One region of the Zhongshania arctica genome, then DNA from elsewhere that is predicted to be linked to it. Evidence: predicted binding sites of a transcription regulator. Region 1 holds the regulator's gene; the other holds the start of a gene.
The links. The regulator FNR, encoded in region 1, switches genes on or off when oxygen is low (the NO sensors DNR and NnrR bind a similar motif). The targets are predictions, from matches to a motif close to TTGATNNNNATCAA.
Positions count from the first base shown of each region.

Region 2: the regulator FNR is predicted to act here: its motif matches at 1,202-1,215, upstream of AB4875_RS00020 (OmpW/AlkL family protein).

Region 1 is NZ_JBFRYB010000001.1:1,794,617-1,801,714, forward strand. It holds gene AB4875_RS08135 (cbb3-type cytochrome oxidase subunit 3) at 1-18, opposite strand, end outside; gene ccoO (cytochrome-c oxidase, cbb3-type subunit II) at 29-637, opposite strand; gene ccoN (cytochrome-c oxidase, cbb3-type subunit I) at 634-2,064, opposite strand; gene AB4875_RS08150 (Yip1 family protein) at 2,149-2,760, opposite strand; gene fnr (fumarate/nitrate reduction transcriptional regulator Fnr) at 2,895-3,635, opposite strand; gene hemN (oxygen-independent coproporphyrinogen III oxidase) at 3,737-5,161, opposite strand; gene AB4875_RS08165 (hemerythrin domain-containing protein) at 5,163-5,735, opposite strand; gene AB4875_RS08170 (acetyl-CoA hydrolase/transferase C-terminal domain-containing protein) at 6,044-7,098, shown strand, end outside.
Region 2 is NZ_JBFRYB010000001.1:3,802-10,899, forward strand. It holds gene AB4875_RS00015 (anhydro-N-acetylmuramic acid kinase) at 1-431, shown strand, start outside; gene AB4875_RS00020 (OmpW/AlkL family protein) at 435-1,139, opposite strand; gene erpA (iron-sulfur cluster insertion protein ErpA) at 1,281-1,634, opposite strand; gene argC (N-acetyl-gamma-glutamyl-phosphate reductase) at 1,746-2,786, opposite strand; gene AB4875_RS00035 (chloride channel protein) at 2,812-4,224, opposite strand; gene hemJ (protoporphyrinogen oxidase HemJ) at 4,464-4,883, shown strand; gene hemL (glutamate-1-semialdehyde 2,1-aminomutase) at 4,968-6,251, shown strand; gene hemB (porphobilinogen synthase) at 6,261-7,098, shown strand, end outside.

The sequences.
Region 1 (7,098 bases):
TAGGCTGTCTTGGTCCATATCCCGCTCCTCAGCGCTTGTACTTCAACAGCGTACCCAATTGCTGCAGGTAGGCGACGACGGCGTCAATTTCAAGCTGGCCGTCAACGATTTCTGCGGCACCGGCGATATCTGCATCGGTGTAAGGCACGCCCACTTTGCGCAGCGCAGTCATTTTTTTGCCCACTAGCTCGGCGTCAATGACGTTCTGGAACAACCAGGGGTAGCTGGGCATAATCGATTCCGGCACCACATCGCGGGGATTGTATAAGTGAGCGCGATGCCATTCATCGCTGTATCGCTCGCCAACACGCGCTAGATCAGGCCCGGTGCGCTTGGAACCCCAGAGGAAAGGGTGTTCGTAAACGTGCTCACCCGCCACGGAGTAGTGGCCATAGCGTTCGGTTTCGGAGCGCAGTGGTCTGATCATCTGTGAATGACAAACATTACAGCCTTCGCGGATATAAATATCACGCCCGGTCAACTCCATGGCGCCTAGGGGTTTTAAGCCTTCAATCGGTTCTGTAGTTTGCTTCTGGAAAAACAGCGGAACCAGTTCAACCAAGCTGCCAAAGCTGATGGCAACGATGATGAAGACAATCATTAGGCCGATATTTTTTTCGACGATTTCGTGTTTCATGCTGTTGCCTCCGCGGTGACGGCAGTGGACGCAGTTTGTTCTTTACGAATGGTCATCCACACATTCCAGGCCATGATTAGCATACCGACAAAGAACATGCCGCCGCCTAAGAAGCGCACTAGATAACCGGGGTGACTGGCGACAACAGATTCAGCAAAGCTATAAGTTAGGCTGCCATCGCTGTTATAGGCGCGCCACATTAAGCCCTGGATAATGCCGTTGACCCACATAGAGGCGATGTACAATACGGTACCGATGGTTGATAGCCAGAAGTGCAGATTAATGGCGGGAATGCTGTACATTTTTGCGCGGTGATACAGCACCGGCACCATGTGATAGACCATGCCGATAGAAATCATCGCCACCCAGCCCAGTGCGCCGGAATGAACGTGGCCGATGGTCCAGTCGGTATAGTGCGACAGTGAATTGACTGTCTTAATAGACATCATCGGGCCTTCAAAGGTGGACATGCCGTAGAAGGACAGAGACACCACCAGAAAGCGCAGAATTGGATCGTCGCGCAGTTTATGCCAAGCGCCAGACAAGGTCATAATGCCGTTAATCATGCCGCCCCAAGACGGCGCCAGCAGAATTAATGACATTACCATGCCCAAGCTCTGAGCCCAGTCAGGCAGTGCGGTGTAATGCAAGTGATGAGGGCCGGCCCAGATGTATACCGCCACCAGTGCCCAGAAGTGAACGATCGACAAGCGGTAAGAGTAAACCGGACGTCCAGCCTGCTTGGGCACAAAGTAATACATCATGCCCAAAAAGCCTGCGGTCAAGAAAAAGCCTACCGCGTTATGGCCGTACCACCACTGAACCATGGCATCTACCGCGCCCGCATAGGCCGAGTAGGATTTGCCGAGGGTTACGGGGATGGCCATGCTGTTGATGATGTGAAGGACCGCAATGGTGATGATAAAGGCGCCGTAGAACCAGTTAGCGACGTAGATGTGTTGGGTGCGGCGTTTCATTATGGTGCCGAAAAACACAATGGCGTAGGCCACCCAGACCACGGTAATCAGAATATCGATGGGCCATTCAAGTTCGGCGTATTCCTTGCCGGAGGTCATGCCCATAGGCAGGGTAATAGCCGCCAGCACAATCACCAGATTCCAGCCCCAGAATACAAATGCGGCGAGTTTCTTGGCGAATAGCTCAGCCTGACAGGTGCGCTGCACCACGTAGAACGAGGAGCCTATTAAGGCGCTGCCACCAAAGGCGAAAATAACGGCATTGGTGTGCAGCGGTCGCAGGCGGCCGAAGCTTAGCCAAGGAGTATCGAAATTCAGCGTTGGCCACACCAGCTGACCGGCGATCAGCAAACCGACAGCCATGCCGACGATGCCCCAAACCACGGTCATGATGATGAATTTTCGCACCACATCGTAGCTGTATACAGGTGCAGGGAGATTAGATTCCATGAAAGGATCCTTCAACATTTAAAGTAAAACGGTTCAGTGCTAATACAGCGCAGTGGTGGCAAAGCCGCCACCGCTTCTTAAGTATTAGGCGTCGATAAATACCGGCGCCATGCCCATGTCCCAAAGTATTACCACGGCACCCATCAGGGACATGAAGATAACCATGCAAATACCAACCACGGCAGAGGCGTATAAAAAGCCTCTTTCTTTGGGTATGTTCATCACTTCAGGAATACCGACATATAGCAGGTAGACGGCCCAGCCAAGGCTGCCGATGCCAATCAGTAAATCCACCCAGAAAACTGGATAAAATCCGATGAGCCCAGCGAAAAAGAGGGGGGTGGCGGTGTAGCTAGCCACTACGGTGCCTTTCAAAAAAGACGATTTGCTGCCGTAGGTTTCCGCCATCCAGTGGATGAAGTAACCAATAACGGCAAGGGAGCAAAGCATGGCTATATAGAACGCGATGTTGATATGCAGCGCGCTCTCCTTTGTCATCAGGATTGTCTCGCCGTCACCGACGGTCCAGCCTATTTGACTGGTACCGTAATACCAGGCGACACAGGGGCCTATGGCTAGAATCACGGGGTATAGCAGCTTAGTCAGAAGCTCATCGTCGTTGAGTAAACCAACGGCTCGCCACTGCGCACGCGTATTGAATAAAAATCCCAAGGGATTACTGGTGAATGTCGCCACGGTCTCCGTCTCTCCTTGTAAGTGGAGTGGTTGCGAGGGAGACAATATCAGGATCACTATCGTCAGATGTTGATCCTGATCAATAGTGCGTGCGCTAAAGGCTTAAATTTATTGAGGCTGTGCGTAAGGTGCGTTTACTCGGCGAGGTTGGCGAGTTTTCGTAAAGCAGCAATATCCATGACGGTGACATCTTTATTTGATACCGAAATAAGTTCTTGCTTGGCAAAGCGGCTAAATACCCGGCTGACGGTTTCAATGGTCAGGCCGAGAAAGTTGCCGATGTCGCTGCGTGACATGGGAAGTCGAAAGGATACCGCCGATAAGTGCAAGCGGGCATGCCGTGCTGAGATGCTAACAAGCAGAGAAGCCAGTCGCGCCTCTGCCGAGTTTTTGCTTAGCAGGGTGATATGTCGTTGATCTTCTACAATTTCTTGGCTGAGTAATTTGAAGAAATGCTTTTGCATGGTGGGAAGCTTAACACTGAGTTCTTCTATGCGGCTAAAAGGGATCTCGCAGATCGCTGAGACGTCCATCGCTTGGGCTGAGTTGGCGTAGCGATTCTGGCCGATGCCATCCATGCCGACAATTTCGCCGGGAAAATAAAAACCAGTGACTTGTTCTTCGCCGTTATCGCTTACGCTGTAAGCTTTTATCGAACCGGAACGAACCGCATAAATGGATTGGAAGGTATCACCTTCGCGATATACATGCTGTCCCTTTTGCAGTGGGCGGCCTCTTTGTACAATATCGTCCAGCTGTACTATTTCTTCCCTCTCTAGAGCCAAAGGTAGGCAAATACTGCTTAAGCGGCAGTTGCTGCAGCTTATCCCTTGGTCGTGTGGGCAGCTATGTTGTTTGCTTGCAGTCTTAATCATGGACAAATAAACCCGAAACTTTTTAAGCACTTTGAAAGGCGATGAACAGCTTGCCAGTGGCCTAGCTTATTGTAAACTAACAATAGGCTAGCTAAAAAGTCTTACAGGGTTTTTGAGTATGCCGAGGTCTCTGCATCAAGATAATTATCAAACACCATGCAAATATTCCTCAACAGATTACGGCCAATGTCAGTGACTATAATGCCCTGCTCAGACAGTTTGAGAATGCCATCGTGTTCCAATTCCTTTAGTGCGTCAAAGTTTGTTTTAAAGTGCCCGCGGAAATCGATTCCGAAGAGATGCCGGAAAGTGTCGAAATCCAAGCTGAGATTGCAAATAAGCTGCGAAATAACATAATTCCGCAGCCGATCTTCCTGATTCGATATCAAGCCCTTAGCTACCGGTAAGTGGCCGTTGTCCAATGCATCATAGTAGTGGTGAAGGTCTTTGTGATTCTGGGAAAAATTCCCAAGAATCGAGCTAATAGATGAGGCTCCCATGGCCAGTACATCTGGCGCAAGGCAGGTCGAATAGCCCTGAAAGTTTCGTTGCAGTCTGCCCTCTGTCTGGCAGATCGCTAAGCTGTCTGCCTTTTTAACAAAATGATCCATGCCAATGTGGACATAGCCCGCCTGGGCGAATTTTTCAGCTGCTAGACACAGCATTTCCAGCTTTTGGTCGCTATTGGGTACCGTGTGCCTGTTGATAGCGCGCTGGGCGGGAAACCGTTCTGGCATGTGGGCATAGTGGTAGAAAGCGATCCTGTCGGGCGATAGAGAAATAACGTCATCTAAGGTTTGCGTCATAGTAGAAAGTGTTTGCTTGGGCAGCCCGTAAATTAGGTCTATGGCAATGGAGTTAAAGCGGTAGCTCCGGGCCTGCGCCATTAATGACTTGAGCTGCTGAAAGTCATAACGCCGGTTCACGGCGGCCTGCACGTTGGGGTTGGTATCTTGAACCCCAAAACTTAGGCGATTAAAGCCCAGTCCTCGCAATAGCGCCAGACGATCGCCATCGACCGTGCGAGGGTCAATTTCAATCGAATACTCCCTCTCACTGTCATCATCAAGATTGAAGTGGCTTGCCAGCGAGTGAATTAATTCTGTTAGTTCTGCGTCGTCGAGAAAGGTTGGGGTGCCACCGCCGAAATGTAGCTGAGTAACGTGGCGTCGATTGCCAATTTCCTTGGAGAGCATCTCAATCTCCCGGTTTAGGTAAGCCAGGTAGTGCTGACTCACAGTCGGGTCTTTGGTAACAATCTTATTACAGGCGCAGTAATAGCATAGCCACCGACAGAACGGCACGTGAACATAGAGAGATAAGGGGGCGTCACTTTTCCGAGCTTCGCGTAATAGTTTTCGGTATTCTTTTTCGGTGAAATCAGTGTTGAATTGCAAAGCGGTGGGGTAGGACGTGTAGCGCGGGCCTGGGCCGCTATATTTAGCGCTCAAGGTCTTGTTTATGCCATTTAATAACACCGGGCTAGCCTCGGGCGCAGGGTGATTACTTGTATTGATAAGATTCATATTAATGGAGTCCCGTACCGGTAAAAGCATGCTTAGCTGTTATAGATTCGCAGCGCAGGATGTAGCCTTCGTCAATTGACTGTGAATCTCGGAACTTGAGTTGGCTAGCCACTTTGGCATTAACCTCATCCCAGTCGGCGTTGCTAAACAGCTTGTCAATTAGCGAGAAAATGCTGCGTTCAGCATGGATATGCGACATTTGCTCCGCGTGGTACTGCCGACCTAGCCTCATAGCTTGCGGCGATGGCACCATATTCGCGGCTTGGTACTCACCGAATACATAGGCCATTTGCGCACTTAGGGCTTCCAGTCTAGGGTGGGCATGAAGCAGTTCTTCAATGGCAGGATGGTTAACATTAGATTTGGTGAGTAATTGCTTGAAAATGATATCTTCCACTGGGTGGTGCCAAGCCTCTGGGTAAGTCTGGATATAATCGAGTATCTCCAAGACTTGATCATAATTGTGTTTGCCCGTCTTAAGCCCGACAAATTTGTCGAGCTCTCTGTTCAGTAAATACATAAGCCGCAGTATACGGCGATGATCATTTTCGAGTTGATCCAGTAAATGATTCATATTAGTTCCAGATGTTTTTTGTGAGGCTTGCCAGAATCCACCGTAGCAAAAGTCTGCGATTAGACTTTTGATATGTATCAATAGGGCGGTCGAAAACTGGCTTTGTCGGAGCTTGCTTGTCGCATTTTCTGCGGGTGTGCGCTTATCTTGCCTTGACTAAAATACCGACTATATTGATGAGGCTCGGGGCTGAGCATTGGATAATGTGTGTCGATTGTTAAAAAATGCTCAGAGTCCGCTGTCTGTCTTGATAGCTGTCAAAATGTTTGGCCCATAGAAGATATTTCCCTAAGCGTTCAGGAGCATAAATGTCCTTACATCAAACAAAACTTGAGATGGTTGGCGTTGATTACTGTGTTGAGCAAATTATCGAGCGCTTAGGAAAAGACTTGCGTGTCGCGATGCCCTTGGGCTTAGGCAAGCCGGTCGAGCTAATAGATGCCTTGTATCGCCGAGCTAGCAGCGATCCCAGTATTTCATTGACGATTTTGACTGCGCTGAGCTTAGCGCGCCCGCGTGAAAGTGACCCCATTCGGGGGCGTTTGCTTAATCCTGTCTTTGATCGACTCTATGCCAAGTACAGTGAGCCGCTGTATCTACAGGCTGAACGCAAGGGCGAGATGCCGGCAAATATTCAGCTTTGCGAGTTTTATTTCAAAGCGGGCAGTCGCCTAGGTCACGTATCTGCGCAGCAAAACTATATCAGTTCAAATTATACCCATGCGGCAAGAGATGTGGTGGCACGAGGCTGCAATGTAGTGATCCAGCTACTTTCGCAGGAAGGCGAGGCTCTCAGTATGAGTTGCAACCCCGACACCTCGGCTGAAGTGGTGGCGCGATTGAAACAAGCCAAACGCGATTATGTTGCGGTTGGGGTTGTGCATCCCAGCTTGCCATTTATGTACGGCGACGCCGAAATTGACCCAGCACAGTTTGATTTTTTAGCGCTAACAAATAGTGAGCAACACGATTTATTTCAAGTGCCTCGCCTGCCCCCGATTCCCGATGCTGATTACGCCATCGGTTTGCGTGCCAGTACCTTAATCAGAGATGGCGGCACCTTGCAGCTGGGTATTGGTGCAATGGGTGACGCAATTGTTCAGTCAGTATTGCTCCGTCATCAACGCAACGCCGACTACCGCGAACTACTAAAGAAATTTGACGTTGATTCGAACAGCGCGGATTTAGTGGATGCCATCGGCGGCCGCAATACTTTTGAGCAAGGATTGTACGGCGCCACTGAAATGTTTGTAGAAGGTTTTCTACATTTATTTGAGGCCGGCGTACTGCGCCGCCGTGTTTATGACTTTTGGGCACTGCAAGAATTAATTAATTTGGGTCAGTGTAATCCCTTAGCGTTGAC
Region 2 (7,098 bases), 1.8 Mb from region 1:
ATTTTTTACAGGCACCGTACTACAGCCAGACTGGGCCCAAAAGCACCGGCCGCGAGCAATTTAATATGCTCACCATTGAGGAGTCATTAGCGTATTTCCCGCCAATAGCGCCTGCGGACGTGCAAGCGACATTGCTAGAACTTACCGCTCGCACAATTTGTGACGCAATAGAAAATGCCAGCACAGATCTGGCGCCCGTTTTTATCTGCGGCGGCGGTAGCGCCAATCTAGCCCTTCGCTCACGCATCTCCACCCTGCTCAGCAAGCGGGTGGTGTCGGACACCAACCAACTTGGTATTCCGCCAGATTGGGTTGAAGCCGTTGCCTTCGCATGGCTTGCCAAGCAAACCCTAAATCACTTGCCAGGCAATGTCCCCGCCGTCACCGGCGCGAACGGACCACGCATACTCGGCGCCATTTATTTAGCTTAGCACTCAGAACTTCATACCGACGCTGACGGTATACACCCATGGGTCGACCTCAATACTGCTAGTCAGCCTGTCACCACTGTCGAAGCGAATTTCCGCATCCGTATCAATATCTATCCAGCGCGCCGATGCATTTATCAACCAGCTTTCATCGATGTGATAATCCACCCCCGCTTGAAACGAGAGACCAATCGAGTCTTCTAGGTCTATTTTCCCACCGGTCAAACCCAGACCTGCAAAGGTAGTTTTAGCTTGGGGCGTTAACTCTTCATCAAAGATAAGCGTGTAATTTAAGCCAGCACCAACATAAGGCTGAAAACCGGAGATCGGAGTGAAGTGGTAAATACCGCTAAGTGTCGGCGGCAAGTGCTTAAAATCAGCAACATCAACGCCCTGAATCGCGCCCTTACCGGTAGCCGTATGCTCAAAAGGCGTTGCCGCAAGCAGCTCTATTCCCCAGTGACTATCCAGCAAATACTCTACTGTTATACCAAGCTGGGTATCGTTGGTAATACCCAGCGAGGAAGTTTGTCCGCCCAACACGAGCACTGAGCCATTCAGCTTAATATTGTCGCCATCTTCCCTAGGCTCTGTTGTGCTTGCACCCAAACGCACTACCCACTGACCCGGCTGATAAGCCATTTCGGATGCAGATAAAGAAGGGGCAATAACAGCAGCGGCAATGGCCGCGACCAAATAGATTTTTTTCATTTTTGAAGCCTCCACAGTAAAATTCTGTGGAGGCATTAAAACGGAAGATACAGCCGGGACATTTGATTTGAATCAGAAAATAACGGGGCAGGCGGACCAATCAAATAAAAACTGATCCAGCGCAATAAACCAAACTAAAAATTAAACCGAAAAAGATGAGCCACAGCCGCAGGTAGTGCTGGCATTGGGATTGCTGACCACAAAGCGCGAACCCTCAAGACCTTCAGTGTAATCGACCTGAGCACCGTCAATATATTGATAACTCAGAGGGTCAACTAGCACCGTGACGCCATCGCGCTGGACTAATGTGTCATCTTCCTCCGCAATTTCATCAAAGGTAAATCCATACTGAAACCCCGAGCAGCCGCCACCAGTGACAAACACACGCAATTTCAGATCGTCATTGGCCTCAGACTCAACGAGATTTTTAACCTTGGTCACGGCCTTATCAGTCAACGTAAGTACTGACGGCGTGAATTGTTCAACCGCAGACATATATCACCTCATTACTACATAGATGCAAACTTGCATCGCAATTGATGCAATTATCGGCTTTTCCGACTAAAACAGTCAAGTATTTCCCGAGCAGCCATTAAGGCCCGATCCTTAAGGCAGCAACGGCAAGCCTTGCAAACCCATCGTTTCTGGCAAACCAAACATCAGGTTCATATTTTGGATGGCCTGACCAGACGCCCCTTTCACCAAATTATCGATCACCGACAATACCACCACGGTGTCTCTATTCTGCGGCCGATAAATCGCCAAGCGACACGTATTCGCACCGCGTACTGAGCGAGTTTGCGGCAAACTTCCCAAGGGCATAACATCGACAAATGGTGCGTCGGCGTAGCGTTTTTCAAACATAAACTGCAGCTCATCTAAGGGTACCGCGGGATCCAGCAACTCTGAATACATCGTCGCGTGAATACCCCGCACCTGCGGCAATAAATGTGGCGTAAACGTCAGATTGACCGGACCACCAGCCGCTAAAGCCAATTCCTGTTCAATCTCTGGCAGATGACGATGCCCTGCAACACCGTAGGCCTTGAAGCTCTCAGACAATTCGGCATACAAGTTGTCAATCTTTGCCTGCCGACCCGCACCACTAACTCCTGAGGCGCCACTGGCGATCAAGCGTTTTGGGTCGATCAGCTTTTGTTCGAGCAGCGGAATCAAGCCAAGCTCAATGGCCGTGGGGTAGCACCCCGGACACGCTATCAACTTAGCGTCGCGAATCTTATCGGCATTGCGCTCGGGCAGGCCATATACTGCCGTGGCAAGCACATCAGGACAAACGTGTTCTTCGTTGTACCACTTAGACCATAGCTTCGCATCGCTAATTCTAAAATCCGCTGACAAATCTATAATCCGGGTTCCCGCCGCCAATAACTCTGGCACCATATTCATGGCAACATTATGCGGGGTAGCAAAAAACACCACATCACAACTTGCCAACGCCTTCACATCTGGCGAGGTAAAACGTAAATCCACCGCCCCGCGCAAACTCGGAAACAACTCATCAACCGCAACGCCATCCTCAGCGCGCGACGTAATCATTGCCACCTCCGCCTCGGCATGGGTAGACAATAACCGTAGCAATTCTGCGCCGGTATAACCGGTACCACCTACTATTCCAACTTTTAACACCCGAATATTCCTCCCTTAACGCTGTTCATTTTTTCTGCTCGACGACGGCGCCATCTGTTGCAGCCGCCGACGCTAACTCTTCTTTTTCACGGAGCAAGTGATCCCAACCCCGAACTAAATCTCTGGCTAACACATGGTATACAGGCTCAGCCATCACCAATTTCGATACCGCCGCCCCGACAAGCGCGCTAACCATAAGCGCGGGCAGTATATCGTGATTATTGCCCGTCAACTCCAGCACAATAACAAATGCCGTTATCGGCCGCTGAACCACGCCGGCAAAATAACTCGCCATACCCACCAAAATTAAGGATACCGCGGGCACTTGGGGAAACACCGGCCCCATCGCCGAGCCCAACTCGGCACCTGCCGCCAAACTCGGCGAGAAAATACCGCCAGGAATACCACTAAAATAGGTTAGCAGAGTCGCCAATATTTTACCCCCGGCTGTCAGCCAACTGCCCTCAGACTCACCAGCCAGCAATGCCCTTGCTTCCCCATAACCGCTACCCATGGTCAAACCGTCAGACAGTATTGCCATACAAGCCAAAAAGATCCCAATAATAAACGCGACTCGCAGGGGCCTCTTCGATACCAGCGGCGCAACGGCTCGATTGCCTTGAACCAAAAACAAACTAAACAGGCCGCCCAGTAAGCCACAGGCCGCGCTCACGCCTATTATATAAGGGTAATCTGCAAGCGGCATTGCGGTCACATCTGGAACACCAAAGTAACTGTAGTGCCCAGCGAATGCCAATACGACCACCCCCGAGAGGATAATCGCCATAATAAATGTCCCGGTGGTTCGCGCTTCCATCGATTGCTGCAACTCTTCGATAGCAAACACAATACCCGCAAGAGGGGCGTTAAAGGCCGCAGACACACCGGCAGCACCACCCGCCACAATCAAACTACTTTCCACTTGGCGCTGCTTCAACTTGGCCCATGTGCCAAATTTATACATGATCGCAGCCCCAACATGAACGCTGGGCCCCTCTCGCCCGACTGTTGCGCCAACTAGCAAACCTGCACAGGTTAGCAGCACTTTCAACACCGCCACCCGCAAAGACAAAAATGGCGCGCGCAACCAATGATAACTCTGCTTATGCGCCAACAACACCTGCGGAATACCGCTGCCTCGGGCGGCTTTACCCCCAAAATTCATCACCCATACAATGGCCATCAGTCCAAAAGGAGTAATCAATAGAAAGGCATAGGGGTAGCGATCGAAGACATGCTCGGTTACCGAAAAGCTTTCTTCAGACAGCCATGCAAAGCCCTGAATAACCAAACCAACCGTCAATGCACCGAACCAGAAAACGCCACGTGTCTTCCAGTCTTCGACTGTACCTAGCTGGCGGCGTGTATGGCGATTACCCAATACCCACCAAAGACGAAGTCTTCGGGCAGTCTGGGTGCGCTTTGTCTTGGGGATCATGTAATAAAGGGCCTGTGTGCAGGCGGCAGAACTTAATAAGAATGCGCCAAATAAAAATTAGTACGGCGGGCCGCAATTGACCGGTAGATATTGTATGCTAATTCACCGACAACACCCAGTGTCCCGGAATGTGACTCCGCCCAAATACGGCAAAATGCAGCCCCAACATTGGGCTTAAGCAAGGGTATTGAATCTATTATTGCCGCAATGCCCAGTATCACCAATTTAGGAACATCATCATGCTCTGGCTAAAAGCCTTTCATCTCATCACAATTATTTGCTGGTTTGCCGGTATTTTTTATCTACCTAGGCTATTTGTCTACCATGCAATGGCCGAAGACCAAGCCACACGCAATCACCTTAAAATCATGGAGCGTAAACTTTATCGCTTTGTAAGCCCATTTGCCGTGCTAACGATCGTATTTGGTATTTTGCTAATTGCACAAAACCCCAGCTACTATATCCACGCAGGCTGGCTGCAGCTCAAATTGCTTTTTGTTATCGCCCTAATTGCATACCATCTGCATTGCGGCCATTTAGTCAAAAAATTTGCCAATGACCAAAATCAACGTGGCCATGTATTTTATCGCTGGTTCAACGAGGCTCCTGTCATCGCCTTATTTGCAATTGTACTATTAGCCGTACTCAAACCCTTTTAAATGCCAAGCGACACCCGCACTGGCGATATTTAACCCAGCACGCAATAATACCCCCTTACCTTTTTGACTATTAAGATGCCTTCTATGACTAGCTCCGAGCAATTATTTGAAACCGCCCGCCACCGCATCCCGGGCGGGGTCAACAGCCCAGTGCGCGCCTTCAAAGCCGTCGGTGGCACGCCAATATTTATCGACCGCGCATCTGGGCCCTACCTCTATGATGTAGAGGGCAAGAGATACATTGATTACGTATTGTCTTGGGGACCAATGTTGCTAGGACACGCCCACCCGGACGTTATTGCCACCGTCACTGCGCAACTGCAAAAGGGCCTCAGCTTTGGCGCGCCAACAGAAATTGAAACTCAGCTAGCCGAGAAGATCTGCAGCATCATGCCCGGAATGGACATGGTTCGTATGGTTAACTCCGGCACAGAAGCCACCATGAGCGCCATTCGCCTTGCCCGCGGATATACAAAACGCGATAAAATTATTAAGTTTGAAGGTTGCTACCACGGTCACTCAGACTCACTACTCATTAAGGCCGGCTCAGGAGCGCTCACTATGGGCGTACCAAGCTCGCCCGGTGTACCCGCAGCACTTGCCGAGCACACCGTTACCCTAAATTACAACGACATTGAAGGCGTGCGCGCCGCCTTTGCCGAATACGGTGAACAGGTTGCCTGTATTATTGTGGAACCCGTCGCTGGCAATATGAATTGCGTACCGCCAATACCCGGCTTTCTTGAATGCTTAAGAGAGTGCTGTGACCAAAGCGGTGCGGTATTAATTATTGACGAAGTCATGACCGGCTTCCGCCTAGGCCTGCAAGGTGCACAAGGCTATTACGGCGTTACTGCAGATCTTACCTGTCTTGGCAAAGTAATCGGTGGCGGCATGCCGGTAGCTGCATTCGGCGGCAAACGCGACATTATGGAATACATCGCGCCAAGCGGGCCGGTTTATCAAGCAGGTACGCTTTCTGGTAACCCCATTGCCATGGCTGCCGGCCTATGCATGATGAAACACATTGAAAAAGACGGCTTTTACGACCCAGTTTTCCGCGCCACCGACATGTTGGTAAAAGGTTTAGTGGAGAGAGCAACGGCGGCTGGCATTCCCATGACCAGCAACCACGTTGGCAGCATGTTTGGGGTGTTTTTTACCGAAGCAAAACACATTACCAACTACCAGCAAGTCATGGCCTGCGACACAGAACGCTTCAATCGCTTTTTCCACGGCATGTTAAAGGGCGGCGTCTATCTTGCCCCCGCATCCTATGAGGCCGGCTTTATGTCTGCCGCGCATAGCGACGCCGTTATTGAAGAAACACTGGATATTGCGGAACACGTTTTTAAGACTTTGGGCTGAGAAAACACCATGACAATATCACTAACACGGGGCGCGTTCCCCAACACCCGACTGCGGCGTATGCGGGCACAAGACTTTTCAAGACGTTTAATGCGTGAAAATCAACTCAGCGTCAATGATCTGATCTATCCCATGTTTGTCTGCGAAGGCCACAACCAGCGCGAAAGAATCGGCTCTATGCCAGGTATCGAGCGCTTGAGCATTGACCTGCTGGCAAAGGAGGCAAAATTACTTGCGTCCCTGGGCATCCCCGCCATCGCATTATTTCCCGTAGTTGGCGCAGAGAAAAAATCGCTGCTCGCCGAAGAAGCTTACAACCCCAATGGCCTTGCTCAAAATGCAATCAAAGCCATTAAAGATGCCGCCCCCGAGCTTGGCGTCATTACTGATGTGGCACTAGACCCTTACACCACGCATGGCCAAGACGGCATCATTGACGATAAGGGCTATGTGTTAAATGATCGCACTAGCGAAATACTGTGCCTACAAGCCAAGGCCCAAGCCGATGCTGGCGCTGACATTGTGGCTCCCTCAGACATGATGGACGGCCGCATTGGCGCAATACGCCAAACCTTGGAAAGCGCAGGTCATATCAATACCTGTATTCTTAGTTACGCCGCTAAATATGCCTCGGCGTATTACGGTCCCTTTCGCGACGCCGTTGGCTCAGCGGGAAATTTAGGCGGCGGCAACAAATACACTTATCAGATGGATCCCGCCAATAGCAACGAAGCGCTGCACGAGTGCGCGCTGGACCTTGCTGAAGGCGCCGATATGATTATGGTCAAGCCCGGCATGCCTTACCTTGATATTGTGCGCCGCGTAAAAGACGAGCTTGCCGTGCCCA